3 regions of the Aureimonas populi genome follow, and region 2 is predicted to be linked to each of the others. Evidence: riboswitches for the same ligand, from Rfam matches in the RefSeq annotation. Region 2 holds a riboswitch; each other region holds the start of a gene.
What was found. Region 2 has a riboswitch for cobalamin ahead of J7654_RS01385 (ABC transporter substrate-binding protein). Riboswitches for the same ligand answer to the same signal wherever they lie in the genome.

Region 1 (7,654 bases), 1.4 Mb from region 2:
GCCCCGCGCGGGCCGTGGCGAAGCTGGCCCTCGATGAAGCGCGGATTAAGGGCGCGCGCGCGCACCGTGCGCGTCACCGCCTCCTTCAGCGAGCGCGCGCGCGGCCGGGCCGGGTCGGTGGTGTCCAGCACCACGAGGTCGGCCCGGCCGCCCAGCGCCTCCACCGCCGCCGCGAAGCCGCCGATGAAGGCGACATCGGCCGAGCCTTCCAGGATGTCGCGGCCCGGATCGTCTCCCGTGTGGACGAGAAGGTCCGCCTCCGCGATCCGCTCGGCGAAGGCGCCCGCCTGCATCCGGCCCTCGCCATCCGCGCCGCCATAGGCATGGGAGGCGGCGCCCAGATAGGCGCGTGCGAGATCGGCGCGGCTCTCCCACCGCCCGCTCGCCAGTTGCTCCTCTATGCCCGCCCCGTAGGTGCCGGGGGCCGAGCCGAAGATGCGGGCCGGCCCGCCGCCGCGCCGGACCGAGGCGGCCAGCGGGTTCTCGCCCTCCTCCTCGTCGCGCGCGGCGACGACCGCCACGGCCGCGTCGATCAGCGCGATCTGCGTGGCGAACATATCGCGGAAGAGGCCGGAAATGCGCCATGTCACGTCCACGCGCGGGCGGCCGAGCGCGGCGGGCGGCAGCACCTCGATTCCGGTGACGCGGCCCGTGCCCGCGTCCCATCGCGGGCGGCAGCCCATGAGCCAGAGCCCCTGCGCGATCTCCTCGCCGCCCGTGCGCAGGCTGGCGCTGCCCCACAGATCCATCACCAGCGAGCGTGGAGGCTCGCCATGCTCCTGCGCGTAGCAGCGCACCACCTCCTCGGCCGCCGCCTTGCCGAGCGCGAAGGCCGTCTCGGTCGGCAGGGTGCGCGGGTCCGCGGTGTAAAGGTTGCGGCCAGTGGGAAGCACGTCGGTGCGCCCGCGCGCCGGCGCACCGGAGGGCCCGGCGGAAACGTGCCGCCCGTCGAGCGCGGCCAGAAGCGCGGCGCGCTCGGCCTTCGCGCTCAGCCGCCGCATCGGGTCGGCCTCGCCCTCCGGCGCGCGGCCATAGACGTGCAAGCCGTCCTTGACGGCGAAATCCTTCAGGTCGCACAGCCAGGCGTCGATGCGCAGGAGCGCGGCGTCCGGGTCCTCGTCCTCCGCGACGCCGGCCTCGCGTGACAGGCCCGTGCGCCCCGCCGTTTCCACGATGAGGGCGGCCAGCCGATCGCGGCGGCGGCGGTCCAGCCCCTCGGCCTGCGCATATTCGTCCACCAGCCGCTCCAGCGCCTGCTGGTCGGCGGAGAGCCCGGCGCCGACCAGCGGCGGGGTGAGGTGCCCGAGCGTGACGGCGGCGATGCGCCGCTTGGCCTGCGCCGCCTCGCCCGGATTGGAGACGATGAAGGGATAGATCACCGGCAGCGCGCCGGCCACGATCTCCGGGAAGCAGTCCGGCGAGAGCGCCACCGTCTTGCCGGGCAGCCATTCCAGCGTGCCATGCGCGCCGAGATGGACGAGGGCGTGCACGTCGAGGCTCTCGCGCAGCCATTGCCCGAAGGCCAGGAGCGCGTGGCGCGGCGGCAGCACGGGGTCGTGATACTCGGCGCGCCTGTCGGCCGCGCGGCCCCGGTCGGGGGCCAGAGCCACGGTGACATGGCCGAAGCGCACCGCGCGGAAGAGGAAGGCCCCGCCCTCGGCATCCTCGCCCGGCGGGCCCCATGCCGCCTCCACGGCCTGGGGGGCGGGCGGCAGGGCTTGCAGCGGCAGGCTCATCGTCTCCCGCTCCAGCCGCCGCATGAGGTCGCGGGCCGTCGCGGGGATGCCCTCCACGCGATAGCCTTCGTCCGCCAGGTCGCGCAGCATCTCCAGCACGCTCTGCGGCACGTCGAGCCCCACGGCGTAGCCCATGCGCCCGGCGCTGGCGGGATAGTCGGGGATGAGGATGGCGAGCCGGCGCTCGGCACGCGGCGTTGCCCGCAACCGCAGGAAGGCCGCGATGCGCCGCGCGACCTGCGCGATCCGGCTCTCCTCCGGCCGGTTGACCTGGAGGGCGGCGGCGAGCCCGGCGTCCGGCTCGCCCGCGTGCTTGAAGGAGATGGCGCCCGCCATCACCCGCCCGTCGAGCTCGGGCAGGACGACATGCATGGCCAGATCGGCGGGGGCGAGGCCGCGCTGGCCCTCCTCCCAGGCCTGCCGCCGCGTGGTGGCCACCGCCACCTGGAAGACGGGAAGGCCGAGCCTGTCGAACAGCGTCGCCCCGCCGGGCTCGGTGCCGCTGGAGAAGGCCGTGGCCGTAACGAGCGCCGCCGGCTTCAGCGCCGCCGCCATCTCCTCGACCAGCCGCACCGCCTCGCCGTCGCGCAGGCTCGGCACGAAGAGCGGCACGGCGAGGATCCCCCGCTCCTCCAGCGCCCCGGCCAGCGCCTCGACGGGCGCGGCGTCGCCGGCCAGCAGCATGGAGCGGTAGAAGAGGATCGGCACCACGGGCCGGCCCTTCGCCTCGAAACTCTCCAGCGGCACCGCACCATGGCCCGGCTTGTGGCAACCAGCCTTCGGGAAGGGCCGTGCGGCCGTCAGTTCGCGCTCGTGGCCGGCCAGATGCGCCATGCGGTCGAGGAGACGGCGCATATTGTCCGGCCCGCCCTCGCGGAAGCAGGCCAGAAGCGCTTCATAGTCCTCGCGCGCCACGGTGGAGAGCGCTTCCAGCCGCTCGTCGCGCTCGCGGCATTCGCCCGGCAGCAGCGCCAGCGCGATGCCGTGGGCGCGCGCGTGGGCGGCCAGCCGGTCGCAGCCGTAGCGCCACCAATCATAGCCGCCGAGAATGCGCACGAGAACGACGCGCGCGGCCAGCCGCTCCAGCCACAGATCCACCGACATGGGGTGGCGCAGATCGCGCAAGGGCGCGAGGCGCATGCCGGGCAAGGCATCGGCGCCCGCGTTCCACGCGGCGGAGAGCGCCGCCAGATCGCTGTCGGTGAAGGACAGCGCGACCATCTCCGCCGGCTCGTGCCGCAGATCGACAGGCTCGATCAGATCGTCCAGCGAGGCGGAGCTGGTGGCGAGGATGTGCATGTCAGGCCGCGAGCAGCGTTTCCACGGCCGCCCGGTCCAGCCCCTTGAGGCCGATGACGACGAGGCGCGTGGTGCGCGCCTCCCCCGGCTCCCAGGCGCGATCGTAATGGTGCGAGACGCGCGCGCCCACCGCCTGCACCAGAAGCCGCATGGGCTTGCCCTCCACATGGGCGAAGCCCTTCAGCCGCAGGACGTGCTGCGCCCGCGCCGCCGCCTCCACGCGGGCGGCGAGGTCGTCCGGGCTCGCGATAGCCGGCAGCTCGACCACGAAGCTGTCGAAATCGTCGTGCTCGTGGTCGAGCTCGCCGTCATGATGGGTCCTGCGGTTCTCGATATCCTCCTCCACGGCAAGGCCGAGGCCGAGGAGGACGCCGGGGTCGATGCGCCCTCCCTCGCTGGGGACGATCTTCACCGCGCGCGGCAGATGGGCCTTTACCGCCGCCAGCACGCGGGCGCGGGCCGCCTCGTCCAGCCGGTCGCTCTTGGAAAGGATGACGAGATCGGCGCAGGCGAGCTGGTCCTCGAACACCTCCTCCACCGGGTCGTCATGGTCGAGGCTCTCGTCGGCGGCGCGCTGCGCCTCCAGCGCGGCGCGGTCGCCCGTCACCTCTCCCTCGGCGAGGGCCGGCCCGTCCACCACGGCGACGACGCCGTCCACCGTCACCCGGCTCTTCACGCCCGGCCACTGGAACGCCTGCACCAGCGGCTTGGGCAGGGCGAGGCCCGAGGTCTCTATCAGGATGTGGTCCACCCTCGGCTCGCGGGCGAGAATCTTGTCGAGCGCGGGCACGAAATCGTCGGCCACGGTGCAGCAGATGCAGCCATTGGCCAGTTCCACGATGTCCTCGTCGGCGCAATTCTCCACGCCGCAGCCGCGCAGAAGCTCGCCGTCGATGCCCACGTCGCCGAACTCGTTGACGATGACGGCCAGGCGCGTGCCATGCGCGTTCTGGAGCACATGGCGGATGAGCGTCGTCTTGCCGGCGCCCAGGAAGCCGGTGACGATCGTGCAGGGCACGCGGGCGGGAGAGGCGGTCATGGCAGATCCTTCAGGTGATCGAATGGGGGAATGCGCGCCACCATGCCGCCCTTCAGCGAGGCCGGGCGGGGGCGGAAGGGCATGAGCCCGTCCCGCGAGCCGGCCAGCAGCCCGGCCCCGGCCACGAGGTCCGCGCCGCTGCCTGGCTCCAGCCCGCCGAAGATGTAGCTCCACGAGCCGGATTTGAGGATGGCGGCGCTCAGGGCGCGCTTGCAGTTGCCGAGGCACGCGACATGGGTGACGCGGATGCCCGTGCCCTGCGCGGCCCGGCGCGTATCCTCGGCCAGCACGGCGCCGGGGCGCGGCTGGTCCTGCGGGTCGCTCTCCCGGCGGCAGGAGGAGCAGACCACGATGGTCACGTCGCCGACATCGTCGGCAAGGGCGGGCGACGGATCGCGCGAACCGTTCGTCAAAGACATTCTCCTTGCCCGGGTGCACCCGCCGGGCGGTCAGGATTTCTCTTCGACGGCAGGTCTCCTGGCTCACGAAGCACCGTTCCAGGCCGCCTTCCCGAAGCATCGTCGCTTCAGTGGCTTATCGGCCGGGAACCCTTCGTTCACAGTTGCGGGGACAGCCGCGGAATTGCCTCCTTACGAGGCTCACCGCATTCCCTCTTAGCGCCCTCCCGGTGAGGAAGGGCGACCGTCGGCCCGCATCTAGAGCCGGCAGGGCGAGCCTGTCAACGAAGCGCGGCGGGGGCTTGTGCGCCGGGCGCGATGCGATAAGCCTGTGCGCGCTCGAACGCGGGCGGCCAGGATGGGGACCGGAGAATGACGACAGGCGCGCTGACGCTGGTGCTGGGCGGCGCGCGCTCGGGCAAGAGCCGCCACGCCGAGTCGCTGGTCCAGACGTATGCCCCGCCCTTCCTCTACATCGCGACCGCGCAGGCCCACGACGCGGAGATGGAAGCCCGCATCGCCCTCCACCGCCAGCGGCGCGACGGGCGCTGGCGCACGCTGGATGCGCCGCTCGATCCGGCAGGCGTCCTTCAGGCCGTGCCGGAGGGCGCGCCGCTCCTTCTCGACTGCCTGACGCTGTGGCTGAGCAATGTCATGCTGGCGGAGCGGGACGTCGAGGCCGAGATCGCCCGCCTCACCCAAACCCTTGCCGCCCCGCGCGGCCCGTGGGTCGTCGTCTCCAGCGAGGTGGGGCTCGGCATCGTGCCCGACAACGCGCTCGCCCGCCGCTTCCGCGATGCGGCGGGGCGGCTGAACCAGGAGATCGCGGCCGTGGCCGGCGCGGTGGTGCTCACCGTCGCCGGCCTGCCCATGAAGGTGAAATGATGCGTGAGATTTCGCAGGACGCCGCCGAACGGCACAAGGCGAAGATGGAGCGGCGCAAGGCGGTCCAGGATGCCGAGGTGGAGGGCAAGACGCTCGAGAAGGGCCTTCTCATCGTCAATACCGGCCCCGGCAAGGGCAAGACGACGGCCGCCTTCGGCCTTGCGCTCAGGATGCTGGGATACGGCCGGCGGGTGGGAATCGTGCAGTTCGTCAAGGGCGCGTGGCACACGGGCGAGAAGGACGCGCTCGCCCGCTTCGGCGATCTGGTGAGCTGGCACGCCATGGGCGAGGGCTTCACCTGGGAAACGCAGGACCTCCAGCGCGACATCGCGGCGGCCGGGCGCGCGTGGGAGAAGGCCCGCGAGCTGATGGCCGACCCCGCCCTCGGCCTCCTCGTCCTGGACGAACTGAACATCGCGCTGCGCTACGACTATCTGGACGTGAACGCGGTGGTGGAGACGCTGAAGGGCCGGCGGGACGACCTGCACGTCGTCGTCACGGGCCGCAACGCCAAGCCGGCCCTCGTGGAGGCGGCCGATCTCGTCACCGAGATGGGGCAGGTGAAGCACCATTTCGCCGCCGGGGTGAAGGCCCAGACCGGCATCGAGTTCTGACCTTGGCCAGGGCGCTGATGTTCCAGGGCACCGGCTCGGATGTCGGCAAGTCGCTGGTGGTGGCGGGTCTGGCCCGCGCCTTCACGCGGCGGGGGCTCGTCGTGCGCCCGTTCAAGCCGCAGAACATGTCGAACAACGCGGCCGTCACGGCCGATGGCGGCGAAATCGGCCGCGCGCAGGCGCTCCAGGCGCGCGCCGCCGGCACCGCGCCCAGCGTCCACATGAACCCGGTTCTCCTGAAGCCGCAGAGCGAGGTGGGCGCGCAGGTGGTGGTGCAGGGCCGCGTGCACGCCACGGCCGACGCGCGCGCCTACCAGGGCATGAAGCCGGGACTGATGCCCTTCGTGCTGGAGAGCTTCGAGCGGCTGAAGGCCGAGGCGGACCTCGTTCTCGTGGAGGGCGCGGGCAGCGCCTCGGAAACCAATCTGCGTGCCGGCGACGTCGCCAATATGGGCTTTGCGCGCGCCGCGAACGTGCCCGTGGTGCTCATCGGCGACATCGACAGGGGCGGCGTCATCGCCAGCCTCGTGGGCACGAAGCATGTCGTCGATCCGGCCGACGCGGCGATGATCGCGGGCTTCATCGTCAACCGCTTCCGGGGCGATCCGGCGCTGTTCGAAAGCGGCATGGCCGAGATCGCGCGCCTCACCGGCTGGCGCTCCTTCGGCCTCCTGCCCTTCCTGCCGGAGGCGGCGCGCCTGCCCGCCGAGGACGCTTTGGCCCTGACGCGAGCCCCGGCGGCCCGGCCGGCCGGCGGCCGGGTGAAGATCGCGGTGCCGATCCTGCCGCATATCTCCAATTTCGACGATCTCGACCCGCTTGAGGCGGAGCCGGACGTTCAGCTCGTGCGCGTGCGCCCCGGCGCGGCGCTGCCGGGCGACGCGGCCTTGGTGCTGCTGCCGGGCTCCAAGGCCACCGTCGCGGACCTTCGCGCGCTGCGCGCGGCGGGCTTTGCCATCGACATCGCCGCCCATCTGCGACGGGGCGGCCATGTGCTGGGGCTTTGCGGCGGCTACCAGATGCTCGGCCGCTCCATCGCCGACCCGGACGGGATCGAGGGGCCGCCCGGCACGGTGCAGGGACTGGGTCTCCTCGACGTGGAGACGCGGCTGACCGGCGAGAAGCGCCTTGCCGCCGTGCATGGGCAGACGCGCGAGGGCGTGCCCTTCGCCGGATACGAGATGCATATGGGGCAGACGAGCGGCCCGGACGCCGCCCGCCCCTTCGCCATGCTGGAGGGCGCGCGCGCCGACGGCGCGGTCTCGGCCAGCGGGCGGGTGGCGGGCACCTATGTGCACGGGCTCTTCGCCCATGACGGCCAGCGCGCGGCTTGGCTGGAACGGCTCGGCGGCACCGCCTCAGGCCTCGACTACGAGGCCGGCGTGGAGGAGGCGCTGGACGCGCTCGCCGCCCATCTCGAGGCGCATCTCGACCTCGACGGGCTCATGGCCCATGCGCGATGAGCAGCGCGGCCAGCGCGCCGAGGCCCGCGATCAGCAGCGCATCCGCCACCCGGTAGAGCGCCAGCGCGCGGCGTATGTCGGCCGCCCCCGCCTCGCGCCGCCCGCCCTCGCCCATCAGGGCGTCCCGCACCTCGGTGCCGCCATAGGCGCGCGGGCCGGCCAGCGCGAGGCCGAGCGCGCCGGCCATGGCCGCCTCCGGCCAGCCGGCATTGGGCGAGCG
Region 2 (7,654 bases):
ACGCGGGAGCTTCTGGCGACCGTGCCCGGCGCCGACTGGCAGGCGCCGCGCGCGAGCGGCGGCGAAAGGAGCGCGCCATGAAGAAATACCATATCGGCCCGGTGCCCGAGCAGATCGACCCCGCCCTGGCGGCGGGCCTCGGCGCGGTGGAGGTCGCCACGATCGGCCATTTCCGTCATCGCGGCTTCGTCAGCCATCGCCTGCGTCCCATCGCGCCGCTCGGCGGCGTTCTGGTGGGCACGGCGATCACGGTGGCCATTCCGGGCACGGATTCCACGCTTCTCCACCACGCCATGTCGGTCGTGCGGCCGGGCGACGTCGTCGTCATAGACCGGCTGGGCGATACGCGCCACGCGTGCCTGGGCGGCGGCGTGGCGCTGGCCGCGAAGGTGGCCGGGGCCATCGCCGTGGTGCTGGACGGCCCTTGCACCGATGCCGAGGAGATCGTGGAGGTCGGCCTGCCCGTCTTCTGCACCGGCGTTTCGGGAATCACCACGCGCCTGAACGATCTGGGCGGCAGCCTGAACCGGCCGGTTTCCTGCGGCAATGTCCCTGTCCTGCCGGGCGACGTGGTGATGATGGACGATTGCGGGGTGCTGGTGCTGCCGCCAGACGAGGCGTTCGAGGTGCTGGAGGAGGGCGCGGCGCGGCAGGCGCGCGCGGGCCGCAACCGCGGCCGCGTCGAGGCGGGCGAGAAGCTGGGCGAGTTGTCCGGCGCCAGCCGCCTCGTGGCGGCGGCGCTGGAACCGCAGGGCTGATTGGAGTCCATACCCGGCGTCAGACGAGATACTGCACATGCAGCCTGCCATGGAGGGGGGAAGGCGCCACATGGGCCCGCACCCCGAAGACCGATGCGATCATCGCCTCGCTCAAGACCTCCTCCGGCGTGCCTTCCGCCACCAGCCGCCCCTCCTTCAGGATGGCGAGCCGGTTGCAGAACATGGCCGCGAGGTTCAGGTCGTGGAGCGCCAGCACCGTGGTGACGGGCAGTTCCGCCACGAGCTTGAGGATTTCGAGCTGGTGCTGGATGTCGAGATGGTTGGTGGGCTCGTCGAGGAGGAGGTCGGTCGGCTCCTGCGCCAGCGCGCGGGCAAGGTGAACGCGCTGCCGCTCGCCCCCCGAAAGCGTGTGCCAGAGCTGGCCCTGCCGGTCGGCCAGCTCCACGCGGGCGAGCGCGCGTTCCACGATCTCGTCGTCGGCCCGCGTCCAGGGCGAGAGGGGCGAGCGGTGCGGGATGCGCCCCAGCCGCACCACGTCCAGCACCGTGACGTTGGCCTCGGTCGTGGCGTGCTGCTCGACCAGCGCGATGCGCTGCGCGAGCCGGCGCCGGCTCATGCGCCCCACCGCCGCCCCGTCCAACTCGACTGCGCCGGCGGCGGGCGCGCGAAGCCCGGCCAGAAGCCGGATGAGCGAGGACTTGCCCGAGCCGTTGGGGCCCAGAAGGCCGAGCGTCGTCCCCGGCGCGGCCTTCAGCGTGACGCCGTCCACGATGATCTTCCTGCCGGCCTTCCAGACCACGGAGCGCGCCGAAAGCGTCACGGCGCGCGCCGCCCGCGATAGAGGATAACGGCGAAGAAGGGCACGCCGACCAGCGCCGTGACGACGCCGATCGGCAGAACCTGCTGGGGCAGGATCACCCGCGAGACGATGTCGGCGAGCACCATGAAGATCGCTCCGGCCAGCGTGCACACCGGCAGGAGCCGGATATGGCGCGGCCCCACGATGAACCGGGCGGCATGGGGAATGACGAGGCCCACGAAGCCGATGGACCCCACCAGCGACACCATGGTGGCCGTCATCAGCGCCGTGACGAGGAAGAGGACGAAGCGCACGGTGCGCACCGGCACGCCGAGGGAGGCGGCGGCATCCTCGCCGAAGGCGAAGGCATCGAGCGAGCGGGCATGGCGAAGGCAGACGACGAGCCCGACCCCCACCACGCCGGCCGCGAGCCCCGCATCCGACCAGCGTATGCCCGAGAAGCTTCCCAGCAGCCAGAACATGACGCTGCGCGCCTGCTCCGCGTCGGCCGTGGTGGTTACGATATAGGCGGTAAGCGCGTTGAAGAGCTGGGATGCCGCCACGCCCGCCAGGATCGTGCGCTCCGCGATCCCGCCCGCGCCGCCCGCCAGGAGAACGACGAAGAGAAAGGCGAGCACCGCCCCGGCGAAGGCGCCGGCCGAAAGCGTCACGGAGCCCGCGCCGAAACCGAGCAGCATGACGCAGACCGCCCCGGTGGAGGCGCCGGCGGAGATGCCCAGCACATAGGGCTCGGCCAGCGGATTGCGCAGGAGCGACTGGAGGATGGCGCCTGACAGCGCCAGTCCCGCCCCGCAGCATGCCGCCACCAGCGAGCGGCTCAGCCGGTAGTCCCAGATCACGCTTTCCTGGATGCGGCTCAACTCGTGCTCGGTCCAGCCGAGCCGGTTCGTCACCGCCGCCAGCGTCGTCTCCAGTGGGATGGGCATTTCCCCGATGCCGACGCCAAGGGCGATGGCGAGCGGCAGGAGACAGCCCGAGAGTGCCAGGAGGACGCCGAGCCAGAGGCCGGGCCGCCGGTCGATGACCGTTCTCAATCGAGGAGCCCGAAGCGCTCGATCGAGGCGGCGAGGGTTTCCAGCCCGTCGATCGTGCGGATGGTGGGGTTCATGGCCTGGGCGTCCATCTCGACGATGCGCCCTGACCGGACGGCGGCAAGCTCGCGCGCGAGCGGGTCGGTTTGCAGAAAGTTCCGCTTCACCGCCGGGTCGTCGCTCGGCTGGTTGCGGCGGCTCATCGCCCCGATGACGATGATGTCCGGATCGGCGGTGGCGATGGCCTCCCAGCTCACCAGCGGCCATTCAGCCTCGGTCGCGATGACGTTGCGCAGTCCGAGCGTTGCGGCCATGTAGCCCGAGGCCCCGTTGCGCCCGGCCACCCATGCGTCGCCGGCCACCTCGGGGCTGGAGAACCAGAACAGAACCGAGGTGTCCGCCGCGTGGCGCGAGAGCCGCCGGCGAACGGCGTCCTCGCGCGCCTCGAACCGGGCGATCAGCGCCCGCCCGCGCTCGCTTACGTCGAAGATCGCGGCAAGCTCGGCGATTTCCCGGTAGAGGAGGCCGGGGTTCCACAGATCGGCCCTCGAGCCGTCGGCGCGGGCGTTGCCGGTGGTGGCGCAGTCGGTCGGCGAGATGTAGCTCGGCACGCCGAGGTCGGCGAACTGCCCGCGCGTGCCCACGCGGCCCTCCGGGCCCACGGCCGAGAGGAACTGCACGGCGATGACATCGGGATCGGTGCCCACGACCGCCTCGAAGCTGGGCTGGCTGTTGGCGAGGCGTGGCACGCGCGCATTCTCTTGCGCGACACGTTCCAGGACGGGCGACACCCATATGGCGGTGCCCACCATGCGCTCGGCAAGGCCGAGGAGAAGCATGATCTCCGTGCTGTTCTGCCCAAGGCCCACGGCCCGCTGCGGCGGGGCCTCGAAAACGACCTCCATCCCGCAATTCTCGATGGCGAGCGGATAGGAGGTCTGCGCGGCCGCGCCTCCCGCCAAAGCGGCGAGAAGCAGGGGGCCGGCGAAAAGACTGGGAAGACGCATCGAAACCTCTCGTGATGCAGTTCGCGGCGGACGAACGGCACTCCGAAGGCGGTGCGCGGGGAGAGGTCATGCCGCGGGCCGGCGACGAGGGCCCTGGACAGAAGGGCGGCCCCGGACGGCGCGCCCCAACCCCTGCCGACACACCTCGTCCGGCTTGCTGGTCGTCGTCCCGGCAGGTCTCCTGGCTCGCGGCTCGAGCGCCTCCCGTCCCCTTCCCGGCGCGAGCCAGTGGCATGGACGGCAGGCTTGCCGCTTACAGTTGCGAGGGCAGCCCCGGCCTCGGACCCCGAAGGATCCTCACCGCGTTCCCTTTTCATCCGCGTTCGATAGCGGAACCGTGACCGCCCCTCATAGGCCGCCGGAAGGCGAATGCGCAAGGGACGCCGGGCCTCCTCGGCGCCGTCCGGGGGCGATTCGTTAATCGGATTCGCATAATACTCGCGTCGCGAACTTGACGGCGACCACAACGCGACAATGTCGAGGGAGAAACAGCAAGGACCGGGCCCTGGGCCGGGGCGCTGGGGCGACGCCGGCTCGAACTGGACTTTTCTCGACGATGCACCTTGGACGACAAACCCGCTACTGGATCGTTCTGGGTATGCTGCTCGTTGGCTTCTGCGGCATCTGCGTGCTCACCCTGGTCGAGCTGCGGCGCGATAGCTGGACGAATGCGATGACGGGCGCGCGCAATCTTCTGACCGTTCTTTCGCAGGATATCGAAAGCAATATACGAGCCTATGACAGGGCGCTGACTGCCGTTCAGCAGAAGCTGGCCGATCCGCGCATCGACGAGCTGACCCCGGAGTTGCAGGAGCGCTTCCTCTTCAGCAGCACGCTGATCGAGCCCTATTTCGTCGGGCTCTTCGTCATGAACGCCGAAGGCGAGATCATGCACGACGCGGGCAGCGTCGGCCCCCAGGCGCAGAACTTCTCCGACCGCGCCTATTTCCAGGTGCACCAAAACGGGCAGGCGAGCGGGCTGTACATCAGCACCCCGTTCGAGCCGCGCCGGCACGTCGCGGACACGGTCATCGCGCTCAGCCGCCGCATCGACGCGCAGGACGGTTCCTTCGACGGCATCGTCGTGGGCATCGTGCGGCTCGCATATTTCCACGAGCTGTTCCAGACCGCGCAGCTCAAGCCCGACGATTCGATCAATCTCTTCACCGCCGGGGGCGTGATGCTGATGCGCAGCCCCTATCTGGAAAGCCAGGTGGGGCGCGACATGTCCGCTTCCGAGAACGTGCGGCGCTTCCAGGCCGCGCCCTCGGGCGAGTTCTCGGGCATCGCGGCGGTGGACGGCGTCGCGCGCGTCTACAATTTCGTCCATGTGGGGGATCTGCCGCTGATCCTGAACGTCGCCCTCTCGCAGGAGGGGATATTCGCGCCGTGGCGCGCGCAGGCCGTGCGGATCGGCGCCGTGCTCCTTCTTCTGTGCGTGTTGGCCGTGACGCTGGCGGTGTTCATCCACCGCGAATTCGCCCGGCGAAGGCGGGCCGAGGCAACCATGCGCAGAAGCGAGGCGCAGTATCGGCTGCTGGCCGACAACGCCACCGACGTGATCATCCGGCTCGATCGCGATCTCGTGCGCCGCTATGTCTCGCCAGCCTCGCTGCACGTGCTCGGCCTCGCGCCCGAAGAGCTGGTGGGCAAGCGGACGAAGGAAACCATCCATCCCGACGACTGGCCGCTTCTGGAGAGCGTCGTGCAGGGGGTGCGCGATTCGGGCACCCAGGCCGAGGCGATCTATCGGCTCCGGCACCGGGACGGGTCCTTTGTCTGGGTGGAGGGCCGCTACAATTTCGTGGCCGAGGACCAGGGCTTCATCGTCGTACTGCGCGACATCACCAAGCGCAAGTCGGCGGAGATCCGGCTGGCCGCCGCCCATGCCGAACTCGCCACGTTGGCCAACACGGACGGGCTGACGGGCCTTGCCAACCGGCGGCGGTTCGACGAGGCCCTGCATGCGGAGCACGAGCGGGCGATGCGGGACGGCGCGCTCCTGTCCCTGCTGCTCATCGATGTCGATCGCTTCAAGCGCTTCAACGACCGCTATGGCCATCAGGCCGGCGACGAATGCCTGCGGCGCGTGGCCAGGGCGATCGAGTCCTGCCTGCGGCCGGGCGATCTGTGCGCCCGCTATGGCGGGGAGGAGGTGGCCGTGCTCCTGCCGGGCGTGGACGAGGCCGCCGGGGCGCGGATCGCCGAACGCATCCGCCGGGCGGTGGAACTGCTGGACATCCCGCACGAGGGCAACGAGGCTTCGGGCGGCCGTGTGACCATCAGCATAGGCTGCGCCACCTTCGATCCCGCTCGCGCGCCCGCCGATGGCGAGGACGCGGCGCTCGTGGCCGAGGCCGACCGCCTCCTCTACGAAGCCAAGCGCACCGGGCGCAACCGTGTCGTCTCGCAGGGCTCCATCGGTTCCGGGCCGGGCATTCCCATCCCGGAGCGGGAGGAGGAGCGTCTCGCGACCGTGGACGCCTATCGGGAGGCGGCGCGCGCCGTTCCTTCGGAAAGCCTCGACCTTGTAGCGCGCCGCGCCGCGCAACTGCTCGACGCGCCTGTCGGCTTCGTCTCCCTTGTCGGCGCGGACGATGTCACGCTGATCGGCCGCCATGGGCTGGACGCCGAGAGCGTTCCCCGGGAGGTCGCCTTCTGCGTGCATACGATCTGTGGGCAGGAGCCGCTCGTCGTCGCGGACGCGCGGGACGATCCCCGCTTCCGCGGCAGTCCCATCGCGAGGGGCGAGGGGGGAATGCGCTTCTATGCGGGCGCGCCGCTGCTCGATCCGCAAACAGGCCAGGCGATCGGCGCGGTCTGCGTGTCCGACGTGCAGCCGCGCAAACCTTTGCTGCCTTCTCAGCGCGATATCCTGAAGGACCTGTCCGGGCAGGTGGTCAAGCAGATGAAGCGATAGGCGCCGCCTGCGCGGGGTGCTCCCTCAGCGCCAGCCCAGCCCGGGCGCGACATGGCGCAGGATCGCCTCGATCACATGGGCGTTGTAATCGACGCCGAGCTGGTTCGGCACGGTGAGGAGCAGGGTGTCGGCCTCGGCGATGGCCTCGTCCCTCGCCAGTTCCTCCACCAGCCTGTCGGGCTCGGCGGCATAGGAGCGGCCGAAGATCGCCCGCGTGTTCTCATCGATGAAGCCGATGGAATCCTCCTCCTTGCCGCGCCCGAAATAGGCCCTGTCGCGGTCGTCGACGAGCGCGAAGATGGAGCGCGAGACGGAGACGCGCGGCTCGCGATTGTGCCCGGCTTCCTTCCACGCCTGGCGATAGGCGCGAATCTGCCTGGCCTGCTGGACGTGGAAGGGCTCGCCCGTCTCGTCGTCCTTCAGGGTGGAGCTTTGCAGGTTCATGCCCATCTTCGCCGCCCAGACGGCCGTGGCGTTGGAGCCCGAGCCCCACCAGATGCGCTCGCGCAGGCCCGGCGAATGCGGCTCCAGCCGCAGGAGGCCGGGCGGGTTGGGGAACATGGGGCGGGGGTTCGGCTGGGCGAAGCCCTCGCCCTTCAACATGTCGAGGAAGACCTCCGCATGGCGGCGGCCCATGTCGGCGTCGCTCTGCCCCTCGGCGGGCTGGTAGCCGAAATAGCGCCAGCCGTCGATCACCTGCTCGGGCGAGCCGCGGCTGAGCCCCGGTTGCAGCCGGCCGCCGGCGATGAGGTCTGCCGCGCCGGCATCCTCGGCCATGTAGAGCGGGTTTTCATAGCGCATGTCGATGACGGCGGTGCCGATCTCGATGCGGCTCGTCCTGGCGCCCACGGCCGCAAGAAGCGGGAAGGGGGATGCGAGCTGGCGAGCGAAATGGTGCACGCGGAAATAGGCGCCGTCCGCGCCCAGCTCCTCGGCTGCGACCGCCAGGTCGATGGATTGCAGGAGCGCATCGCCCGCCGAGCGCGTGCCCGATTGCGGCGAGGGCGACCAGTGCCCGAAGGAGAGAAAGCCGATCTTCTTCATGGAATTGCCGTGTGTCCGTCGAGCATGGCTGGGATGGGCGCTTATGTGATGCATCCCGCGCCCGTCCGCCAGCGCCATACGGGCGACGGGGGGCGAACACTATGTTCAGCCCG
Region 3 (7,654 bases), 1.3 Mb from region 2:
AGGTCGTCGAGACGCCGCTCTGGCAGGAGCTCGCGCTGGCGGCCGGCGCGCTGGCGCTCCTCGTGCTGGCCGGGCGCTATCTTCTCAACCCGATGTTCGCGGTGCTGGCCCGTTCCAAGGCGCGCGAGGTGATGACGGCCGCCGCCCTCCTTGTGGTGCTGGGCGCCGCGCTGCTGATGGAATCGGGCGGCCTCTCCATGGCGATGGGGGCGTTCCTGGCGGGCGTCTTCCTGTCCGAATCCTCCTTCAAGCACCAGCTCGAAGCCGATATCGAGCCGTTTCGCGGCATCCTGCTCGGCCTGTTCTTCCTGGCCGTCGGCATGTCGCTGGACATCGCCGTCATCGCCGCGCGGTGGCCCGTGATCATCCTGTCGGTCGTCGCCTTCGTGCTGGTGAAATCGCTTGGCATCTATCTCGTCGCGCGGCTTCTCGGCTCGCGGCGGCGCGAGGCCATCGTGCGCGTCACGCTGTTCGCGCAGGGCGGCGAATTCGCCTTCGTCCTCTACTCCGCCGCGCTCGACAACGGCATCTTCGATGCCGGGACAAACGCGGTCTTCACCGCCACCGTCATCATCTCCATGGCGCTGACGCCGCTCACCGCGCTGGCCCTCAAGCGCTTCATGCCCGCTGAGGCCGTCTCGCTCGATGGCGTGGAGCGGCCCGAGGAGCTGGAGGGGCGCGTGCTCATCATCGGCTTCGGCCGCTTCGCGCAGGTGGCCAGCCAATCCCTGCTGGCGCGGAACATCGATATCTCCATCATCGAGAACGACGTGCAGATGATCCGCGCCGCCGCCGATTTCGGCTTCAAGGTCTATTACGGCGACGGCACGCGGCTCGATGTCCTGCGCGCCTCGGGCGCGGGGCGCGCGGAGGCGGTGCTGGTGTGCATCGACGACCGCGAGGCGGCGACGAGGGTGGTGGAGCTTCTGGGCTCGGAGTTCCCGCACGCCAAGGTGCTGGTGCGCGCCTACGATCGCGGCCATGCCATCGAGCTGGTCAAGGCGGGGGTGGACTACCAGATCCGCGAGACCTTCGAATCCGCCATGGCCTTCGGCGCGCAGGCCCTGCGGAAGCTGGGAACCGACGAGGCCGACATCGCCGACGTGGTGGAGGATGTGCGCCGGCGCGAAGCCGAGCGCTTCGCGCTCCAGCTTGCCGGCGACATCGACGCCGGGCGCCGGCTGATGCGGGGCAATGCGCCCATGCCCGAACCGCTCACACGGCCGCGCCGGCCCGGCCGTGTCTTCGACGTGGAGGGGCACGAAAACCCCGCCTCTTAAAGGATGAGGATGGCCCGAAGGTCGTTGACGTTGGTCAGTGTCGGCCCTGTCACCACGAGGTCGCCGAGGGCTTCGAACAGCGTGTAGCTGTCGTGGGCCGCCAGGAGGGCGGCCGGGTCGAGCCCCGCTTGCCGCGCCCGCGCAAGGGTGTCGGGCGTCACGACGGCGCCGGCCGCCTCCTGCGTGCCGTCCACCCCGTCCGTGTCGCCGGCCAGCGCGAAGATGCCGGGCGCGCCCGCCAGCGCCAGCGCAAGGCCGAGCAGGAACTCCGTGTTGCGCCCGCCGCGCCCCGGCCTGGCCGAGCCGATGGAAACGGTGGTCTCCCCGCCGGAGAGGATGACGGCGGGGCCGCCCAGCGGATGGCCGTGGCGGCGCGCGGAGCGGGCGATGCCGGCCATCAGCGTGCCGACCTCGCGCGCCTCGCCCTCCAGCGCGTCGCCGAGGATGAGGGGGCGCAGCCCTGCGTCCCGTGCCACGCGCGCGGCGGCCTGCAGGGCCATCAAGGGCGTGGCGATCAGCCGAAAATCGGACACGAAATGGTCGCGCGGTCCCGGTTCGTTCGCCAGGAGCCGCGCGGCGGCCGGGGGCAGCCCGGTGCCGAGGCGCCGGACGAGAGCGGAAAGGTCGTCGCCCGCCTGCGGGTCGAAGACGGTCGGGCCCGAGGCGATGGCGCGCGGATCGTCGCCCGGCACGTCCGAGATGGCCAGCGTCACCACGAAGGCGGGATGGGCCGCCTCCGCCAGCCGCCCGCCCTTGATGGCCGAGAGCCGGCGGCGCACGCGGTTCATCTCGTTGATGCTGGCGCCCGAAGCGAGGAGCAGCCGGTTGACCGCCTTCTTGTCGGCCAGCGTCAGCCCTGGCGCGGGAAGCGCCATCAGCGAGGAGCCGCCGCCCGAGATGAGCGCGAGCACGAGATCCTCCGCGCCGAGGCCCGAAACGGCGTCGAGAATCCGGCGCGCGGCCGCTTCGCTCGCCTCGTCCGGCACTGGGTGGGCCGCTTCCAGCACCTCGATGCGCCGTGTGGGCACGCGGTGGCCATAGGGGGCGACGACGACGCCGGAAAGGTCCACATCCGGCCAGGCCGCTTCCACCGCCTGCGCCATGACCGCCGCCGACTTGCCTGCGCCCACGACGACGCAGCGCCCGCGGGGTTTTGCCGGCAGATGCGCCGCCAGCACCTTCAGGGGATCGGCGCTGGCGATGCCCGCCTCGAAGATCCGGCGCAGGAGCGCGCGGGCCTGTGTTTCGTCCAGCGATTCCCTCAGCCTGTCCATCATGGGCCCTCCACCCCGATTGTTAGCGGGCGGATGGCGGGGGCGACAACGAAAAAAGGCCCCGCGCGACGCGGGACCTTCGATCCACCCTCTCTCAAAATCCGTCGGCCGCCGGGCGGCCCGCGAAATCTCAGGTGAGGCCGAGGAAGCTCAGAATGGCGACGATGACGACGATGACGCCGATAATGTAGAAAATGTTCACGGGGTCTCTCCTGTTCCTGACAAAGCCGTGAACGCGGTTGGCGCCCGATCGTTCCAGCGACAGGAGACAATCGCCCTCAGGGCGCGACCTTGCGGGCCCGCACCGCCGGCGCGTTCATCCGCCTGATGCCCAGAAGCGCCAGCGCCACGCTGGCGAGCGTGACGAAGGCGATGAGCCCGATCCAGTGCCCTTCCTCCATGCCGCCCGTATGGGCCGCGCCCGTGGCCGCCAGGTAGCCCGGCGCCAGCATGGCCGGCGCCCAGATGACGGCCGAGCCGAGATTGGCGATCTGGAACCGCAGATGACTCATGCCGAGGATTCCCGCCACGAGCGGGATGGTGGAGCGCACCGGCCCGAAGAAACGGCCGAGGAAGACCGAGGCGAAACCCCAGCGGCGGAAGAACAGCCGCGCGCGCGCCACGCCGCGGCGATGGCTGCGCAGCGGCCAGCGATGCACGACGGTGGGGCCGAAATAGCGTCCGATGCCGTAGGAGACCGCATCGCCCAGCACCGCGCCGATCACGGTGGAAAGGAGGATGGGGAAGGGGTCCAGCACGCCGGCGCCCACGAGCCCGCCGATCGCCAGCATGATCGCCGTGGCGGGGATCAGGAGCCCGACCACGGCCAGCGATTCGCCGAACGCGATGAGCCCGATGATGGGAATCGCCCAGGCCTGATGCAGTTCGATCAGTCGCCCGATCTCGGCGATCATTGCATCCATGTCGTGCGATCCTAGCGGCTTGCCGGCGGCGCCGGCGTTGCGGGTTCCCGATTTAATAGCAAGGAACAAGGCGGATGCGAGGTTGCGGGCGAAAAACTTCGCGCGTCCCTCTTGCACGAGGGCGCCGAACGGCCTTTCCGTTCCTCCGTCGGGCCCGAGGCCCTCGTGGAGGCGCATTCGCGTGAGTGCAGCGGACGATACGCGCATGGCCGGCGGGGCGGCGCTCGCCGGCATCGGCTTCATGGTGCTGGGCGTCTTCCTCTTCGCCACCAACGACGCCATGGGCAAGTGGATGCTGGCCAGCTACGGCGTGGGCCAGATCCTGTTGATCCGCAGCGCCGCCGCTCTCCTCGTGCTCGCCCCCTTCGCGCGCCGGGCGGGCGGGGCCATCGCGCGGCCGGCGCGCCCCGGCCTGCACGGCGCGCGCGCCGTGGCCTCGACGCTGGAGATCGGGCTCTTCTACGTGGCGCTCCTGCACCTGCCGCTCGCCTCCGTGATGACCTTCTATCTCGCCGCGCCGATCTATGTGACGGCGCTCTCGGCCCTGTTCCTGAAGGAGAATGTGGGCTGGAAGCGCTGGGCGGCCGTCCTGGCGGGCTTCTGCGGCGTCCTGATCGCGCTGGGGCCGAGTCTTGCCGCCGCCTCCTTCGGCGCGGCGGTGGCCGTGGCCGGGAGCCTCGCCTATGCCGTGATGATCATCCTGACCCGGCGCCTCGCCTCGGCCGGCGGCACCACGCTGATCGTCTGGCAGACCGTGGGCGCGCTGCTGCTCGGCCTGGCGCTCGCGCCCTTCGACTGGCGCGCGCCCTCCGCGTTCGATTTCGGCGTCCTCGCCCTTCTCGGCCTCGTCGCCATGGGCGCGCATGTGTGCGTCAACCGCTCGCTCGCCATCGCGGAGGCGTCGGTCGTGGTGCCCTACCAGTACACGCTGATCGTCTGGGCCATCGTCTACGGCATGGCCTTCTTCGGGGAGGAGCCGACCCCCTCGCTGCTTCTGGGCGCGGCGCTGATCGTGGCGTCGGGCCTCTTCATCCTCCTGCGCGAGCGGGCGCGCGGCCAGCGCGCCACCGTGGCGGCCGTTCCCGACGCACTGGCGCAGGAGGATGGCGCGGGGCCGGTGTGACATTTTTCGAACGGCGCACGCCCAAGCGCGGCGGGCGGGCGGCGCGCGATTGACAGGCCCGCCTCCTGTCCCTAGCCACGCGGGCAGGAACGGGTTCCGCCGCAAGGCGGATGAAAAGGGAACGGGGTGCGGCCGGCAAGGCCAGGGCCCCGGCTGCCCCCGCAACTGTGACCGGCGAGCGGTCTTCCACTCATGTCACTGGGCGCGTCTTCGGGCCCGGGAAGACGGAAGACGAGGCTGAGACCCGGAAGTCAGGAGACCTGCCCGGCTCCCGTCACCCATGTTCCGTCGCGGGGTGCGGCGGGGCGCGGTCGTCCGTCGCGGTGACAAGCGAGACTCCTGTCGCCGCGCGCGCCGGACGGCCGGGACACCCGGTTCATCCCCGCCCGTGGTCCGTTCAACCCGCCCGACGCTCCGGGCCGGAGGCTGCCGTGAACCGATCCGTCCTTGCCGTCGCCGCCGCCGGCCTTCTCCTCGCTTCTCCCGCCGCCGCGCAGGTGGTGGAACTGGACGAAGTGCTCGTCACCGCCGGGCGCACCGCCGCCCCTGCCCGAAGCGTGGGGCGCGCCCACACGATCGTGGAGGGCGAGGCGCTGGAGCGCGACCAGGTGCGCGAGGTTTCCGACGCGCTGCGCCGCGTGCCGGGCGTGTCCGTCTCGCGCTCGGGCTCCTTCGGCGGCTTCACGCAGGTGCGCCTGCGCGGCGCTGAGGCGAGCCACGTCCTCGTCCTCATCGACGGCGTCAGGGCCAATCGCGGCTCGGACGGCGGCTATGATTTCGGCGGGCTCCTGGGCGGCGATATCGAGCGCATAGAGGTGCTGCGCGGCCCGCAGAGCGCCTTCTTCGGCTCGCAGGCGCTGGCGGGCGTGATCAACATCATCACCAAGGGCGGCCTCCGCGAGGGCCTGGAGGTGCGCGCCACGGCCGAGGGCGGCGCCTTCGGCACCGGCTACGGGCACCTGTCTGCGCGCGGCGGCGGGGCGGGGTACGATTTCGCCGTGTCGGGCAGCGCGCGCTCGACGCAGGGCATCGACCTCTCGCGCTTCGGCCGCGAGCGCGACGGGGACGTGAACGGCACGCTCAACGGCAGGCTCACCGTCGATCTCGCCGACGGGCTGACGCTGGACGGCTCGTTCCGCCTCGTCCATCGCCGCAACGAACTGGACGGCACCGATTTCGCCACCGGCCTGCCGGTGGACGCGCAGGAGGAGACGCGGGTGCGCGACCTGGTCGGCGGCCTCGGCCTCACCGCCGTCTCGCCGGACGGGGCGCTGACCCAGCGCCTGCGCCTGTCCGGCAACGACGCCACCCTGCGCGCCTTTGCCGAAGGCGAGCGCAACGGGGAGGGCGGCGGCAGCAAGGGGCGGCGGGTGGGCGCGCTCTACCAGGCCAGCCACGCCTTCGACGGCCCCGCCGGCGCGAGCCATGTCGTGACGGGCGGCTACGAGTTCGAGCGCGAGAGCTTCCGCCAGCTCGAGCCGGTCTTCGACCCCAGCCAGCTCGACACGCAGTCGCGCGACATGCATGCGCTGGTCGGCGAATATCGCGGCACCTTCCTCGACCAGTTTCACCTGACCGGCGCCGTGCGGCAGGACTTCAACGATGCGTTCGAGGATGCGGCGACCTATTCGCTGAGCGGCGCCTGGGTGTTGCCGGGCCGGGAAACGCGCCTTCACGCATCGCTGGGCACGGGCGTGCAGAACCCGAATTTCTACGACCAGTTCGGCTTCATCCCCGGCAGCTTCGCGGGCAATCCGCAGCTTCGCCCGGAAAAGAGCTTCGGCTGGGACATCGGCGTCGAGCAGGGCTTCCTCGGCCGCGCTTTGGTGGTGGACGCCACCTATTTCGACCAGGACCTGGAGAACGAGATCGTCACCCTCTTCCTGCCCGACTTCACCTCCACCCCGGTCAACGAGGAGGGGCGCTCGCGGCGGCGGGGCGTGGAGCTGGCGGCGACGCTGGACCTGGGCAACGGCTTCTCGGCCGGCGCCAGCTACACCTACACCGACGCGAGCGATCCCGAGGGCGAGCGGGAGGTCCGAAGGCCCAGGCACGCCGGCTCGCTGAGCGCCGCCTATGTCTTCGACGAGGAGCGCGCGCGCCTCTTCACCGACATTGCCTTCAACGGCCGGATGGAGGACGACGCCTTCGGCAGCGCCGGCGCCCGGCGCGTGGGGCTCGGCTCCTACACGCTCGTCACCCTGGGCGGCAGCTATCGCTTCACCGAGCATCTGGAGGGCTTCGCGCGCGTCGAGAACCTTCTCGGCGAAGCCTATGAGGAGGTCTACGGCTACAGCGCGCCCGGCCGGGGCGCGTTCGCCGGCCTGAACGCACGGTTCTAGGCCGCCGGGGATGCCTGTATACACGCCCGGCCGGTTGGGGCGCGGCTGACGTCGAGGACCGTTGCGAACCGACCTGCGGAGGGCGCCATCTGGGCGTCGCCGGCGCCTCCGCGCGCTTGCATGACGGGGCGGGGCGGCCTATCCCGGCCGCCTGACGATCTTTCGGGGAGACAAGAGAGATGCAGCGCTCAAGACCGCCCTTCCGCGCCGACATGGTCGGCTCCCTCCTCAGGCCCGCCCGGCTGAAGGAGGCGCGTTCCAGGCGCGCCGAGGGCGCGATCTCCGCCGAGGAGCTGAAGGCCGTGGAGGACGAGGAGATCGCCCGCATCGTGCGCAAGCAGGAGGAGATCGGCCTCCAGTCCGCGACGGACGGCGAATTCCGCCGCGCCTGGTGGCATTTCGACTTCCTGGAGGGCCTCGACGGGGTGGAGGGGTACGATGCCGCGCAGGGCATCCAGTTCCAGGGCGTGCAAACCAAGTCGCGCTCGGTGAAGGTGACGGGCAAGCTCGACTTCACCACGCACCCGATGCTGGAGCATTTCCGCTTCCTGAAGGAGACGGCGAAGATCGTCCCCAAGATGACGATCCCCAGCCCCAGCCTCCTGCACTTCCGGGGCGGGCGCGAGGCGATCTCGACCGACGTCTATCCCGACATGGACGGCTTCTTCGAGGATCTGGCGGCCGCCTACGCCAAGGCGGTGAAGGCCTTCGC

Region 1: it holds a riboswitch for cobalamin, as region 2 does, so the genes downstream of both, J7654_RS07835 (DUF1636 family protein) here and J7654_RS01385 (ABC transporter substrate-binding protein) in region 2, are expected to answer to the same signal.
Region 3: it holds a riboswitch for cobalamin, as region 2 does, so the genes downstream of both, J7654_RS07530 (TonB-dependent receptor plug domain-containing protein) here and J7654_RS01385 (ABC transporter substrate-binding protein) in region 2, are expected to answer to the same signal.

The regions. Positions count from the first base shown of each region.
Region 1 covers NZ_CP072611.1:1,700,696-1,708,349, reverse strand. Annotated here, with positions in the region: gene cobN (cobaltochelatase subunit CobN) at 1-3,035, opposite strand, end outside; gene cobW (cobalamin biosynthesis protein CobW) at 3,037-4,074, opposite strand; gene J7654_RS07835 (DUF1636 family protein) at 4,071-4,493, opposite strand; cobalamin riboswitch at 4,525-4,736, opposite strand; gene cobU (bifunctional adenosylcobinamide kinase/adenosylcobinamide-phosphate guanylyltransferase) at 4,845-5,357, shown strand; gene cobO (cob(I)yrinic acid a,c-diamide adenosyltransferase) at 5,357-5,971, shown strand; gene J7654_RS07820 (cobyric acid synthase) at 5,989-7,434, shown strand; gene cbiB (adenosylcobinamide-phosphate synthase CbiB) at 7,415-7,654, opposite strand, start outside.
Region 2 covers NZ_CP072611.1:294,167-301,820, reverse strand. Annotated here, with positions in the region: gene J7654_RS01405 (ABC transporter ATP-binding protein) at 1-81, shown strand, start outside; gene J7654_RS01400 (RraA family protein) at 78-758, shown strand; gene J7654_RS01395 (ABC transporter ATP-binding protein) at 778-1,539, opposite strand; gene J7654_RS01390 (FecCD family ABC transporter permease) at 1,536-2,573, opposite strand; gene J7654_RS01385 (ABC transporter substrate-binding protein) at 2,570-3,577, opposite strand; cobalamin riboswitch at 3,732-3,932, opposite strand; gene J7654_RS01380 (diguanylate cyclase domain-containing protein) at 4,134-6,497, shown strand; gene J7654_RS01375 (LLM class flavin-dependent oxidoreductase) at 6,522-7,541, opposite strand.
Region 3 covers NZ_CP072611.1:1,628,859-1,636,512, forward strand. Annotated here, with positions in the region: gene J7654_RS07510 (monovalent cation:proton antiporter-2 (CPA2) family protein) at 1-1,280, shown strand, start outside; gene J7654_RS07515 (glycerate kinase type-2 family protein) at 1,277-2,557, opposite strand; gene J7654_RS07520 (DedA family protein) at 2,833-3,477, opposite strand; gene J7654_RS07525 (DMT family transporter) at 3,683-4,600, shown strand; cobalamin riboswitch at 4,691-4,867, shown strand; gene J7654_RS07530 (TonB-dependent receptor plug domain-containing protein) at 5,032-6,942, shown strand; gene J7654_RS07535 (5-methyltetrahydropteroyltriglutamate--homocysteine S-methyltransferase) at 7,122-7,654, shown strand, end outside.